2 regions of the Kitasatospora sp. NPDC101155 genome follow, and region 1 is predicted to be linked to the other one. Evidence: riboswitches for the same ligand, from Rfam matches in the RefSeq annotation. Region 1 holds a riboswitch; the other holds the start of a gene.
The links. Region 1 has a riboswitch for magnesium ahead of ACIRYZ_RS31970 (NRAMP family divalent metal transporter). Riboswitches for the same ligand answer to the same signal wherever they lie in the genome.
Positions count from the first base shown of each region.

Region 2: it holds a riboswitch for magnesium, as region 1 does, so the genes downstream of both, ACIRYZ_RS41045 (hypothetical protein) here and ACIRYZ_RS31970 (NRAMP family divalent metal transporter) in region 1, are expected to answer to the same signal.

Region 1 is NZ_JBIWPN010000029.1:20,115-27,466, forward strand. It holds gene ACIRYZ_RS31950 (MFS transporter) at 1-915, shown strand, start outside; partial or broken gene fdhD (formate dehydrogenase accessory sulfurtransferase FdhD) at 903-1,718, shown strand; gene ACIRYZ_RS31960 (LysR family transcriptional regulator) at 1,878-2,795, shown strand; gene ACIRYZ_RS31965 (YhgE/Pip domain-containing protein) at 2,840-4,141, opposite strand; M-box (ykoK) riboswitch at 4,325-4,502, shown strand; gene ACIRYZ_RS31970 (NRAMP family divalent metal transporter) at 4,848-6,497, shown strand; gene ACIRYZ_RS31975 (hypothetical protein) at 6,601-6,888, shown strand; gene ACIRYZ_RS31980 (hypothetical protein) at 6,961-7,209, shown strand; gene ACIRYZ_RS31985 (winged helix-turn-helix domain-containing protein) at 7,256-7,352, shown strand, end outside.
Region 2 is NZ_JBIWPN010000059.1:33,092-40,443, forward strand. It holds gene ACIRYZ_RS41025 (lanthionine synthetase C family protein) at 1-537, opposite strand, end outside; gene ACIRYZ_RS41030 (hypothetical protein) at 713-862, shown strand; gene ACIRYZ_RS41035 (lantibiotic dehydratase) at 968-4,156, shown strand; gene ACIRYZ_RS41040 (hypothetical protein) at 4,208-4,375, shown strand; M-box (ykoK) riboswitch at 4,596-4,770, shown strand; gene ACIRYZ_RS41045 (hypothetical protein) at 4,973-5,380, shown strand; gene ACIRYZ_RS41050 (2OG-Fe(II) oxygenase family protein) at 5,805-6,620, shown strand; gene ACIRYZ_RS41055 (hypothetical protein) at 6,731-7,276, opposite strand.

The sequences.
Region 1 (7,352 bases):
TCCGGGCCCGAGGTCCCGCCCGAGGACGGGGCCCGCCGCGCGATGTACGCCACCGGCACGGGCTTCGCGGCGGGCGCGCTGGTCTCCGGGGTGATCGCCGAGTGGCTGCCCGGACCGATGGCGCTGCCGGGCCTGGCGCACGCGCTGGGCTGTCTGCTGGTGCTGCGGGCCACCCGCCGGCTCCCGGAGACCGCCCCCGGCTGCTGCGCGCCCCGGCACCACACGGCGGCCGTCCGCCATCCCCGGTTCCGCTACGTCGTGCTCCCCGCGAGCCCCGCCGTCCTCGGCGCCGCCACCGTGGCGTACGTGGTCCTGCCGCCGCTGGTCGCCGACCGGGTGCCCGGCTACGCGCCGCTGTTCAGCGGCCTGGTCGCGGCGCTGACCCTGACCGCAGGCGTGGTCGCCCAGCCCTTCGCCGCCCGACTGGACGACGCGGACAGCGCCCGGGCCACCCTCACCGCGATGGCCACCGTGATCGCCGGGCTGCTGCTCGGCTCGCTCGCCGCCGCCCACGACTCGGTGGGCCTGGTGGTGGCCGCCGCCGTGGTGCTCGGCACCGGGTACGGGCTGACGCTCGGCGCGGGGCTGCACGAGGTGGAACGGCTCTCCCCGGGAAGGACCGCGCGCCCCGGCGGCCCGACCTCCGCCTCGCTCTACCAGAGCACCACCTCCAGCGGCTTCCTCACCCCGCTGCTGCTCGCCGGGACCGCCGGCCACGCCTCCTATCCGGCGCTGCTGGCGGGCATGGCGGCCGTGGGCCTGCTCTGCCTGGCGGTGACCGCCGCGCACAGCCGCCGCCACCTGCCCGGACCGGAGCACCTCCACCCGGCCCCCGCGGGCCGCGGAAGGAGCGAGGATGCATCCGTACAGTCCGGACCGACACCACCGAGGAGCCGACGACGATGGGCCGAGTGACCGTACCGCGCAGGGTGCTGCGACTGCGCCAGGGCGTGCCCTCGCACCGCCCCGACACCCTGGCCGCCGAGGAGCCGATGGAGATCCGGGTCGGCGGGCGCCCGCTGACGGTGACCATGCGCACCCCGGGCAGCGACTTCGACCTGGCGGCCGGTTTCCTGGTCGGCGAGGGCGTGCTGCACGCCGCCGACCACCTGGCCGGGATCCGCTACTGCGCGGGGGCCACCGCCGACGGCGGCAACACCTACAACGTGGTGGACGTCGTGCTCGCCCACGGCGTGCCCGCCCCGGACGCCTCGCTGGAGCGCAACTTCTACACCACCTCCTCCTGCGGCCTGTGCGGCAAGGCCAGCCTGGACGCGGTGCGCACCACCGCGCCGTGGAGCGTCGCCGAGGACGGGCTGCGTGTGACCCCCGCGCTGCTGTCGGCACTGCCCGAGCGGCTGCGGGCCGCCCAGAAGGTCTTCGACAGCACCGGCGGCCTGCACGCGGCCGGCCTGTTCGACGCCGAGGGGCGGCTGCTCTGCCTGCGCGAGGACGTGGGCCGGCACAACGCGGTGGACAAGGTGGTCGGCCACGCCCTGCGCGAGGGCCTGCTCCCGGCGCGCGGCACGGTGCTGATGGTCAGCGGCCGGGCCTCCTTCGAGCTGGTGCAGAAGGCCGTGATGGCGGGCGTCCCGATGCTCGCCGCCGTCTCCGCGCCCTCCTCGCTGGCGGTGGACCTGGCCGAGGAGAGCGGGCTGACCCTGGTCGGCTTCCTGCGCGGCGACTCGATGAACGTCTACACCCGCGCGGACCGCATCGACACCGACCGGCTCGACACCGACCGACCCGACCCGGCCCGCCTCGACCCTGCCCCCGTCGACCCTGCCCCCGTCGACCTGGTTCGACTCGACCCTGCCCGCCTCGGCCCCGCGCACAGCGGTACCGGCCGCACCGACCCCGTCCCGGTGGCCGAGTAGATGCTCTTCCGCCAGCTCGAGTACCTGGTCGCCCTCGCCCGCGAGCGCCACTTCGCCCGCGCCGCCCAGGCATGCCACGTCTCCCAGCCGGCCCTGTCCGAGGCCGTCCGCAAGCTGGAGGACGAGCTGAAGGTGCTGCTGGTGCGGCGCGGCCGGGCCTACGAGGGCCTCACCCCCGAGGGCGAACGGATCGTGCTGTGGGCGCAGCGCATCCTGGCCGACCGAAACGCCCTGCGGGACGAGGTGGACGCGCTGCGCACCGGGCTGAGCGGACGACTGCGGATCGGCGCCGTGCCGACCGCCTCGGGCGCCGTCTCGCTGCTCACCGGGCCACTCTGCGCCGCCCACCCGCTGGTGGCCGTGGAGCTGTCCACCAACCTGCGCTCCGAGGAACTGCTGCGCCAGGTACGGAACTTCGAGATCGACGCGGGCATCACCTACCTGCCCGGGCCTGGCTCCGCGGACCTGCGCGCCCTGCCGCTGTACGAGGAACGGTACGTCCTGCTGACCAGCCTGGCGGACGGGCCGGCCCGGCATCCGCGCGCCACCTGGGCGGAGGCCTCCCGGCTGCCGCTGTGCCTGCTGCACCCGGGCATGCAGGGCCGCCGGGTACTGGACGAGGTGTTCACGGGCCTCGGGCTGGAGCCGACGCCCCGGGTGGAGACCGACTCGGTGGCCTCGCTGTTCGCGCACGTGCGCACCGGTCACTGGGCCAGCGTGGTGCCGTACGCCTGGCTGCACGTGTTCGGCGTCCCGCCGGGGATGCAGGCCGTTCCGCTGGTGGAGCCGGTGCACAGCGCGCCGATCGGGTTGGTGATCGCCGCCCGGGAGCCGGGTTCGGTGATGGCCCGCGCGCTGCTAGAGGTGGCCCGGCGGACGGATGTCGCCGCCGTCCTGGGCAGCCTGCCGGGGGCGTAGCGGCTCGACGCGCGGGGCCCGGTCGACCGGCACGCCCACGGGAGTCAGTCCGAGGGCTGAGGCGTCCAGCGGTGCAGGCCCTTGCGGTCGTAGTAGCGGGTCATCGCGAAGCCGAAGGCCAGTGCGAGCACCAGGCCGACGACGATCATGATCCAGCCGCGGGCCAGCCCGGCGTCTCCCCGGGCGTCGAAGTAGAGGATCGCCCGGATGCCCGCGCTCAGCTGGCGCATCGGCTCGAAGATGCCGAGGAAGCGGTAGAACCCGGGCACGGCCTGGAGCGGGACGGTCGCCCCGGAGGAGGGCAGGGCCAGCGCGATGAAGACGAACATGGACACCAGCTGCCCGATCCCGCCGAACGCGGCGTTGATCGCCTGCACCCCGAGGCCGACGGCCACGCTCGCGCAGTAGCCGAACAGCCAGAGCATCGCCTGGTGCGGGGCGTCCATGCCGAGGATGCCGACCGTGCAGAGCAGCACCAGGGAGGCGGTGGGCAGCATGATCCCGGCCGTCATGACCATCTTGAGCAGCAGGGTCTGGGTGCGGTTGATCGGGACGGTCGGACGGCGGGTGTGCCAGGGGCCGATCTCGCTGTCGCTGTAGCCGAGCGCGCCGTCGACGCCGTTGTGGATGATGTTGCCGCCGATGAAGCCGGTCAGCACGGCCAGCAGGGCGTAGTAGAAGGCGCTCAGGCCGAGGCCGCTGTGGCCGCCGATCGGGTGGCCGACCCGGGCGGTGACGGCGATCGGGTCGGCGAGCAGCAGCCGGGCGGTGGCGCCGGTGTCCGGGCCCCGGGCGGTCGAGGCCGGTAGGGCGGCCAGCAGCTGTTTGCCGGTCGTGACCGAGGCCTGGTGGGCGGCGGTCTGGACGATCTGCGCGGCCATCGAGGCGCCGAGGCTGCCGAGGCCGGGGTTGGTGAGGACGGTCAGGGTGGGCCGTTCGGTGGCGCCGCCGGCGGCCAGCTTGGTGACGGTCGCGGTGAAGTCCTCCGGCACGAGCAGCGCGCCGTAGACCTTGCCGGAGGCGAGCAGGTCGCGGACGCCGGCGTCGTCGGTCTGCCGCCAGTCGACGGTGTCGTCGGGGGTTCCGGCCACCACCGCCCGGGTCAGCTCGGTTCCGAGGTTCACCGGGCGGCCGGGCGGCGGCGCGCCCTGATCGGCGTTCACCAGGGCGATCGGCAGCCGGTGCAGGTTCCCGTTCGGGTTGACGATGCCGCCCATGTAGAGCAGTGAGAGCACCACGGCCAGCAGGCCGCACAGGACGCTCGGGAAGAGCCACAGCTTGGGGTGCCGGGCGAGCGCCAGCGCCCTCGCCTGTCGGGGAGCCCCCTGGGAGCCTGTGGTCGCCATGCCACCCCTCGGGTCGTGGGCACTGCCTGGTGCCGCTGCGGGTACGGCGGGAAGTCGTTCCGTGGCGGCAGGGTGGTCAAACCCGCGCCACCCGGGCGGGTGGCTCCCCTTCACAAAGGTAAAGGTTCTACCAAGTGCGCAAGTATAGACCTCCGGCCGGTCTATGCTTCTGGAGGTTTGAAGAAGGCACCTCGTTCGGTGAGGCTTCTTCACGGACACAGGCCACTGATCCGACGACGTCGAGAGACGCCCAGGGTTAGGACAGATCTTCCCGACCTAAGGGTTGATCCGAAGTGGCTTCCGGCCCAAGGGGGTTGGACACGCCGTGGAGTGCCAAAGCTCTGACGAGTTGGGGTGAGCCGGCGGTCGCTTCGCGCGCCGGCGAACTCCTTGCCGCGTCGATGACACGCACCACGGGGTGCGTCGACCGGGAGGAGGCGAGAGACATGGATTGCAGTAGTCCGGGCCACAGTAGCCCCTACCTCCGCCTGTCCTCGTACACCCCGTACACCTCTGGCACGCGGTAACAACCTTCCCTGCGCGTACATCCGACGACGCATCAGCACTGAGCACCACGCACGCGGCTCCGCCGTGCCCGAACGGGCGCGCACCGCCGCGCGCCGACGCGCCGTGCCCGCACGCAGGGGGGACTGCTGCCGCGTGCCCCCAACCGCCCCACCTGTCAGGGGCCCACGGGAGGAACGCCATGACCACCAACGCCACACTCGACTCGAAGGTTCCGCCGCAGCGTTCGGCGGTACTTGACGACGCCCACGTCGGCGACATCAAGGGTGCGCTCGGCACCATCAAGCTCGATGACGACGCACCACGCCAGGGTCTTTCAGCAAGACTCAAGACCCTGCTCGCGATCGTCGGCCCCGGCCTGATCGTGATGGTCGGCGACAACGACGCCGGCGCCTTCTCCACCTACGGCCAGGCCGGCCAGAACTACGGCACCCAGCTGCTGTGGACGCTGGCCCTGCTGATCCCGGTGCTCTACGTCAACCAGGAGATGGTGCTGCGCCTGGGCGCCGTCACCGGCGTCGGCCACGCCCGCCTCATCCTGGAGCGCTTCGGCAAGTTCTGGGGCGCGTTCAGCGTCATCGACCTCTTCCTGCTGAACGCGCTGACCCTGGTCACCGAGTTCATCGGCGTGACACTCGCGGCCGGGTACCTGGGCCTGCCCAAGGTCGCCTCGGTGGTGCTGGCGGCGGCGGTCATCATCGCCTCTGCCTTCACCGGCTCCTTCCAGCGCTTCGAGCGGGTCGCGGTGACGCTGTGCGTCGGCTCGCTGCTGCTGGTGCCGATCTACTTCATGGTCCACCCCAAGACCTCGCAGATGGCCCACGACTTCGTGGTGCCGCAGATGCCGGGCGCCTCGGGTGAGCTCGCGACCGTCATGCTGCTGATCGTCTCCATCGTCGGCACCACCGTCGCCCCCTGGCAGCTGTTCTTCCAGCAGTCGTACGTCATCGACAAGCGCATCACCCCGCGCTTCATGAAGTACGAGAAGGCCGACCTGTGGATCGGCATCGCGATCGTGATCATCGGCGCCTCCGCCATGATGGGCCTCTGCGCCGCCGCCTTCGACGGCACCGACGGCTTCGGCAACTTCACCGACGCGGCCGGCATCGCCAAGGGCCTGGAGGACAAGGCCGGACACCTGGTGGGCGTGCTGTTCGCCATCGCGCTGCTGGACGCCTCGATCATCGGTGCCTTCGCGGTGTCGCTGTCCACCGCCTACGCCATCGGCGACGTCTTCGGCATCAAGCACTCGCTGCACCGCGGGGTCAAGGGCGCCAAGGGCTTCTACGGCATCTACGCCGGCGTGGTCGTGGTGGCCGCGGCGATCACCCTGCTGTCCACCGACTACGCCCAGGGCCTGATGACCCAGTTCGTCCAGGTGCTGGCCGGTGTGCTGCTGCCCTCCGCCACGGTCTTCCTGCTGCTGCTCTGCAACGACAAGGCCGTACTCGGCCCCTGGCGCAACGGCCCCAAGACCAACGCCTTCACCTCCGCCGTGGTCGGCATCCTGGTCATGCTGTCGCTGATCCTGACCGCCGCCGTGGTCTGGCCTGACATCAGCTCCGACGCGCTCCTGTGGATCATGGCCGGCTGCGGTGTGGCGGGCGTGCTGGTCGCCGGGTACTTCTTCACCTTCGGCCGCCGCGGCACCAAGGAGGACCCGATCGACCGCACCGGTCGGGAGAGCTGGCGGATGCCCCCGCTGGAGACGCTGGAGCGGCCGGTCATGTCCACCGCCCGCAAGATCGGCATGGGCGCCCTGCGCACCTACCTGCTGATCGCGATGGTCATGGTCATCATCAAGATCGTCCAGACCGCCCTGAGCCACTGACCCGGACGCCGGGGGCGGCGCCTCGAAATGAGCCCCGCCGCCCCCGGCCCCGACCCGGAACCCTCAACCACCCCGCACCAGGGGGAAGGAAGGGAGTACGGCCATGCGCACCACCCCCCTGCTCCACCACTGCCCGAGCGTCCGCCTCGCCCTGTACGACGGCGTCGAGCGCGCCTACCGCCTCGACGACCCCGGCGCCTGCCCCCACTCGGGCACGCCCAACAGCCCGGCCTCCGCGTACGAGCCGCGCGTCCACCTGGCCTACCTGCTCGCCCGCCAGGGGCACCGCCCGGACTGGCTCGCCGCCTTCGCGGACCTCCCGCCGGCCGCCGCGCACCGCCTCGCCCACGCCGCCGCCCATCACCGGGCCGCCACCGCGACCGCTGCCTGAGTCTTCATCGATTACCGCGCACATCGGCGCACTTGCTCATTTTTCATTGTCCCGTCACGGAGGTGACCTGCCATGTCCATCGTTGCCGCGTTCCAGCCCGCCCTTCCGTCCACCGACCCCGGCCGACTGCGCGCCGCCCTCGCCGCGGTGGGCCGACGCCTGGCAGCGAGCCCGCTGGACAACCCCGTCCTGCAGGCCGTCGCCGGGCCGGCCGCGACCGTGCCGAGCGGCCGCCCGTTGCCGATGCGGTCCAGCTGGCGGACCGTCACCGCCCCGAACGGGACGGCCCGGCTGGAAGCCTCCTGGCACCCGGGCCTCTGACCCACCACTTCCCCGACTCGTTTCGACCCGACGAAGGAGCTCCGCCATGGCCGTGCGCTACCCCAGGCTCGAAGCCATCTTCTCGGACCACGCCGCCGCCCCCGCCGTCCCGGCACCGGTGCGGCACCTGCGCCCCGCACCGG
Region 2 (7,352 bases), on a different contig from region 1:
GCAGGCCAACAGGTAGCGTCCGAGGCCGGTCAGACCGCCGATGACGTCGTACGCGGCCATCGCCGGCCCCTCCCGCCCCGCTGCCAGCCGCTCCCGCTCCAGCCCCAGCAGTGCCCGAACGCGCGCTTCCACCCGCCTGTCCACCGCGGCGAGCAGGCCCGCATAGTCCCCGGGACCCGCGACAGCGCTGCGGACCGCGAAGGCGAGCGCGGGCGCGCCGAGGTAGAGGCTGTCCGCCGCAGCCCCGCCGCCGGACCGGGACACGGCCGAAGACAGGTGTGCGTGGGTCACTTGGCGCCAGGCGCGGTCCCGGCGCGCCAGCCGCGCGTACAGCAGCGCGATGCCCACGTGGCCCTCGCCCAGCGACACGGCTGACCACGGGCTCCTCCCGGTCACCGGGTCGGCATTGCCCGGGGCCGACACGACCGCGGCGAGCCGCTCTGGATCGCGCAGCCGCTGTGCGACGGTCTCCACCGCCTCCTCCGCTGCCTGCTCGACGGCACCGGGGCCGCGGTTTTCCGCCATGGAATTCCTCATGTCACGTCCTTCTTCCGGGTCGTGGTTTCGGCATGCCCGAAAACACTTTGCCACAAATCTCGGAAGATTCCCCCAACAAGGCCCCGGTTGACGGATATCGAAAAGCCCTCTAGCGTCATTCACGAGCCGGGGAAGCCCGGCCGAAAATCAGCAATAATTACGCAAGGAGAAAACCATGAAGAACACCGTTATCAACGAAGCCGAGCTGCAGTTCGACGCCTTCGACCTGGACCTCCAGGAGACCTTCGGCCAGGGTGACGAGGCCGCCCAGGTGCAGCACCCCTCGCTGGGCACCTGCTTCTGCACCTTCTCGCACTGCCACTGATTCACCGGCTCAACAACCGCCCCGGGCTGGCTTTTCCGCCCGCCCGGGGCGGCATTCTCCACGTAATGCAGCACGATCGCTGCAGTATTCCAAGAGGGGTTTCACATGTCTGCAGCGGCACGTTCCAGCGGGAATACAGCGCCATTGTTCCGCTGCGCGGGCACCGCATTGCTGAGGGCACCGCTCCTCCCCCGAACCCGCCTCGAACCGACCTGGCTGGATTTCCCCGCCGACGATTGCCTCTCCGCCCACGTCGGACGGCTCGGCTCCGATCCCGAGCTTCACGCTGCGGTAGCCCTGGCCAGCCCCTCGCTTGCACGGCTCGTGGCAGAGCTGCGGGAAGGCCGGACGATCGAGCCGAAGCGCCTGCGCAAGGCCGTACTGTCACTGACCCGCTACCAGCTGCGGATGGCCGCCCGGCCCACCCCTTTCGGGCTGTTCTCCGGCGTCACCACCGCAGGCGTGTCGGACGTCCCGGGCTTCGCCAAGGCCCGGCTCGGCAGCGCCCACCGGGTGGCCGCCCGGCCGGACATGGGCTGGCTGACGGCGCTCCTCACCGCGTTGGAGACCAGGCCGGACACCCTGGCGGTCCTGCGGGTCGTCGTCAACGAGCTCGCTTTCGTCCGCGGTGACCGCCTCGTCCTGCCCTATGTGCCCGAACGCCACGGCGCCGAGCACGCGCCCGGACGCACTGTGGTCGAGGTATCCGTCCGCTGTACGCCCGCAGTCCGTGCGGTGCTGGACCTGGCGGGCGAGCCACTGCCGTACCCCGAGCTGGAACGGCAGCTCCTGGAGCGCTTCCCCGGCGTCCCGGAACAGCGGGTGGCCGACCTGCTCCGCCCGCTGGTCGAGCGGGAGTTCCTGCTCACCGACCTCCGCCCGCCCGCCACCGCCACCGACCCGCTCGCCCACGTGCTGGACCGCCTCCCAGCCGGTCCCGAGCGCGAGGAACTCGCCGCCGTCCACCGGGAGCTGGACCGCGCGCACCCCGGAACCGACTACTCGGCCGCGATCGAACGGATGCGGCGCCTGCACGAGGCGGATCGCCTGCTCCAGGTGGATCTGGCCCTGGACGCGGACGTGACGCTGCCCGCCGAGGTCGCCGCCGAGGCCCAACGCGCCGCCGAGGTGCTGTGGCGGGTTTCCCCGACCCGTACCGTGCCGCATCTGGCCCAGTACCACGGCGAGTTCGTCGAGCGGTACAGCACCGACCGGCTCGTCCCGCTCACCGAACTGCTCGACCCCGACCGCGGTCTCGGCGCCCCGGCCGGGTACCTGATGCCACCCAGCGAGCGCGAGAAGCCGGCACCGACCGGTCCCTCAGCCGAGGACGCCCTGCGGATCGAGCTGGCGCAGACCGCGATCATGACCGGTCGCGGTGAGGTCGTGCTGGACGACGCTCTGCTCACCCGGCTCTCCCCGGACACCACCCTGCCGCCACCCGCCTCACTGGAGCTGTACGCCCGCGTCCTGGCCGGCACGGCCGAGGACCTGACGGCCGGCCGGTTCCGGCTCTGGCTCACCCCGGGGAGCGGCGCGGACCACGCCGGAGCGACCGTCGGCAGGTTCTCCCACGTGCTGCCCGAGGCGGCGCAGCGGATCGCCTCGGCCTGCGGTGAGGCCGAGGCCGGTGAGGACGTCGAGGCGGCCCAACTCGTCCTGCGGGCAGCCCGTTCGCGCTCGGCCAACCTCAACCAGGTTCGGCGCCTGAGCGACCGGCTGATCGTGGTCGGCGCCTTCGCCGACCGCACCGACCCCGGCACGGTGGCGCTGGACGACCTCGCCGTGGGCGCCGACCTCGGTGGGCTGTACCTGGTGCGGCTCAGCAGCGGCCGACGCATCGTTCCGCTCGCCTGGAACATGCTCAACCCGCAGGCCCAGGTCGGCAATGTCGGACGATTCCTGCGCGAACTGCGCCTCTTCGGTGTCAAGCCGGGCTTCGCCTGGGACTGGGGCCCGATGGAGCAGGCGCCGTACACGCCTCGCGTGCGGTACGGACGTACGGTGTTGGCACCGGCCCGCTGGCGGCCCTCCGCGCCGTTCTTCGCGGACACCGCGATGCCGCAGGAGCAGTGGCGGTCGGAGTTCGACCGCTGGCGGCAGCGCTGGGGCGTACCCGACCACGTGCTGCTCTGCGTCGCCGATCGCAGCCTGGAGCTCAACCTGGCCGCCGGGCTGCATGTACGGCTGCTGCGGCAGGACGTCGCCCGGTGGCCGGAGGCGGTGCTCCGCGAAGCGCCGACGGGCGAGGACGCGTACGGCTGGCTGTCCGGCCCGCAGGGCGCACACACGGCGGAGGTCGTCTTCCCGCTCCTCACCCGCCGCTGCGACACGGCCCCCGACCGCCCCCGCCCCGCGCTCGCGCCCACTCGCCCGGTGCGCGCGAAGCCGCCCGGCGGGGAGTGGCTCTATGCCAAGGTCTACGCATCGGCGCGCCGCCAGAACGAGCTGTTGACCTCGCAGTTGCCGCGGCTACTGGCGGAGCTCCCTGGTGGCGTGGACCGCTGGTTCTTCCTGCGCTACCGCGACCCGGAGCCCCACCTGCGGCTCCGCTTCCACGGCGATCCGACGGCCTTGAACCGCCGGCTGCTGCCGAAGTGCCACGACTGGTTCGCCGATCTGCGACGCTCGGGCCTGGCCGGACGGCTGGTGCTCGACACCTACGAACCCGAATGGGAGCGCTACGGGGGCCAGGCCGCGATGACGGCCGCCGAGGACGCGTTCTGTGCCGACAGCGCAGCGGTGATCGCCCAGCTCTCCGCGACGGAGACCGGCCGGCTGACCCTGGACCCGGTGGTCATGGCCGCGCTCAACATGCTCGACATCGCCCGGCTCCTGCACGAGGAGGAGGCCGAGGAATGGCTGCTGGACACCTACCCCAGATCCGCCACACACGACGCCCTGCGCGACAGCCGTACGGCGGCCACGCGGCTGAGCGAAGCATCCGCACTTCGCGCCCTGCCCGGCGGCGCCGAGCTCCTGGCGAGCTGGCAGCAGCGGGCTGGCGCTCTCGTCCGGTACCGCGAGGTGCTGCGCGGGACGGCCCGCACCGGCCTGGAGGCCGCCCATCTGGTGCACATGCACCACAACCGGCTGCTCGGCATCGATCCGGACGCCGAGCAGCGGGCCCGGTCCATCGCCCGTGGCGCGGCCGAGGCCGCCCGGAACCGCCACCTGCACCACGCCCGTGTGCGGCCGGCCATCTGGACCCACACCGGCCCCGGTTCCGCGCCTCCCGTATCGCTCCCCGACGCAGAGGCGCACCATGGAAGAGGCGTGAGGAGTCGGTCATGAGAATGCCCCCCCCGGACAGCGGAGGGCTCCGCACTGCTCGGGGTCCTGGTCGTGCTGCTCATCGAACTCGTCGCCCTGGCCGCCGTCCCGGTGCACGCCCGGCCGGTGGTCGGTGGAGCGCTCGCAGGCGGGGCCCTGGCAGCAGTCGCGGGCGGGGCGGCGCTGATCCACACTCGGCGGTCGGCTGCCCGGCACCACGCCTCGCATCCCGCAGCCTGACCCTCGAACCGCCGCGCGAGCCGCTCGCACTCCCGCCCTCGGGGCACCGCGACCGGATCTCGGTGCCGACCGATGGACACACCCGTGGGGCCGCGGGGCGGACGGCCACTCCGGCGCCCGGTGTTCGTCCGGGTCCGCGGCCAGCACCAAGAATTCGTCAGGACCTACCAGTTGGCGTGCTTGTTCAACGCGAAAAGGGTTATGCTGCTGGCGGTTTGAAGAGGCACCTCGTTCGGTGAGGCGTCTTCACGGACACAGGCCACTGATCCCACCCGTCGAGAGACGCTCCGGATCAGGACAGGTCTCCTCGGATTAAGGGGTGACCCCAAGTGGCTTCCGCCAACCAGGCGGATTACGCCGTGGAGTGCCAAAGCTCTGACGAGTTGGGGTGAGCCGGCGTCGTCGCGCGACCGGTCCGCTCCTTGCCGCGTCGATCAGCGCCATCATGCGCCCGGCCGGGAGGAGGCGAGAGACATGGACTGCAGTAGTCCGGGCTGTCAAAGGCCCGCCATCCCCGTGTCCTCATCCCTCCCTGGCGTGCGCTGACGCCTGTCGGCTCGCGCCCTCCAACAGCCCTATCGGCCAAGGAGGTTCACCATGACCACGCGGACGTTCCACCGCACCCCCGCCCGCCACGAGCGGCTCACCGGCCGGGCCGGACGCCTGCTGCGCGGACTGCGCTCCGACGCCACCTCTGCCACGCGGCACACCGTGCCGGCTCCGGCCGCGGGGTCCCCCGTGCTGCGCGGCTGCCTGTGGCTCACCCTCCACGACGGCGTCGACCGGCTCTACCTCCTCAACCACCGCGACTTCGCCACCACCACATCCCCCGACGTCGCCTACGACGCACGCGTCCACACCGCCTACGTGCTCACGCTCCAGGGCCACCGCCCCGACCAGCTCGCCCAGCACCTCAACCTCCCCGATGCCGCCACCCGCGCCATCGCCGAGCACGCCGAACGCTCCGGCCCCACCGGCCCAGCCACTGAGCCGCCGACCGCCTGACGTCCACGAGGTCGTTGCCCAAGGACGAAGCGACTGTCCTCTCCCATACGCCGCTACGACAGACCGGTGCCAGTCGGGCCGCCCGACGATGTCCCTTCGTGCCGCTGTGAACGGCGCGGGTCACAAGCCGGTGGGCGCAGTCGAGATCGACCACATGTTGCCCGATCGAGTCACCGCGGCGCTCGCCGACCCGGACTGTTGCGCCACGAACTCGCCGAGAGGCGCTGCCCGCTGACCGGGCTGACCGGGCTGACCGGCACATTTCGCCGGTAGTGGCAGCCCGACAACCGCCTCCGGTCTCGACTGGCCGGAGCTCGCCACAGTGGCGCCCAGTCAGTCCACCAAAAGCGGGCACCGGATCAAACGAGCTCGGTGCCTGACGCAGTGCCCGCTCAGGCCCCCGATACAGAGGATGGAAAGCATCATGCACACCGCTAACACGCACGCCGCAGGCGACCTGCTGCGCGACGGCTACACCCGCATCACGCTGCCCAGCGGCGCGGAGCGCCTGTTGCACCGGTTGCTCGGCGAGAGCAGGCTCTTCTTCGGCCGGCCGACCGAGGAAAAGTCGCGCTACGCCAGCACCGACTTCAACTTCGGCTACCGCCCGCTCGGGCGCGAGTTCTCGGTCACCGCGGACCGTCCTGATCTCAATGACTGCTTCACGCTCTGGCACGACCGCCTCGATCTGATCCCGAACTCCACTGAGATACCGGAGCTGACCGAGGCACTGCTGGCCTGGCGCGAATACCTGTCCGTGATCGTCGCGGAAACCGTCGGCGAGGTGGCCGCGCAGCTCGGCGGCCACAAGGCGCCACCGTTCGAGGCGGCCTCCTACCTCCAGCTCAACAACTACGCGGTGGCGGACTCCGATCGCGACCTGCTGCAGGACAAGCATGAGGACGGCCACCTGGTCACCGTGATCCACACCACCGAGCCGGGCCTGGAACTGTGGCTGGACGGCGAGGCCCGCCCCATGCACACCGCACCCGACGAGGTCATCCTGATGCCGGGCTCGGTCCTCACCGACCTGACCGGCGGCCGGATCCCCGCGCTCTACCACCAGGTGCGCAACCTTCGCCTGGCAAACCGCACTGCCCTGATGTACTTCGTCAACCCGGAGCTCACCGAGCCGGTCCATTCGTGGGTCACCGTGCCGGGCGCGACCCCGGTGGACTTGCGCGACCGCATCCGCAGCTACCCCGCGATGTTCGGACTGCCGGACGTCCCCGCACTCTGAGCTTTCCCCACGACGCTGGCCCACCCCCTGCGACAAGCGACCACTGCATATCGCCCTGGGATCACCCGAACCACCCGTAGGGAACGCGCCAGGGGCTGCTGGTGCGTTCCCTACGGTTTTGGCATCCGCGACACTCGGGAGGGCCAACCCCGCCCCTCCTCGCCCTTCGCGGCCAGCCGGCCGACCCGAACGAGGCCGCGGCTGCCGCGCTGGGGCCTGCTGTTCTCCCGAGTTCGACAGTTGGCGGGCACACGATCATGACGGATTGCGGTTGTGACCTGCGCGAACAGCGCCCGCTCCACGTCGGTGCGAAACCGGCGCGCGTCCAGCACCCTGGCCAGGGCCTGGTCGATGCCCAGCAGCTTCCACAGACCGTCCAGCAGCCAGACCGCACCGATCGGGCGGGAGGCCACCACCTCCAGCGGACCGCCCTCGACGCCCAGCGGCTCGGCGACGTCCACGTCCGTATCGCCGAGGTAGCGGTTCAGGGATGCGACCAGACGGCGCAGGGAGTCCAGGTCGAGCTTGTCCTCCCGTCCGAGGTTGAGCAGCACATCAGCCTGCGTCGTGCCGCCCACCCGTCGGTTCGTGGCCAGCTGCACGTACCGCACGACGCTGCCGTCCTTGTTCCACCGCTGGGTCTTCCGCACGTACATGCCCGCATGATGTCCAGTCAGGCCAGGCCACAGCAGCAGAATCCCTGAACTCGCGTGTCCGCAGCCCGATACCGCT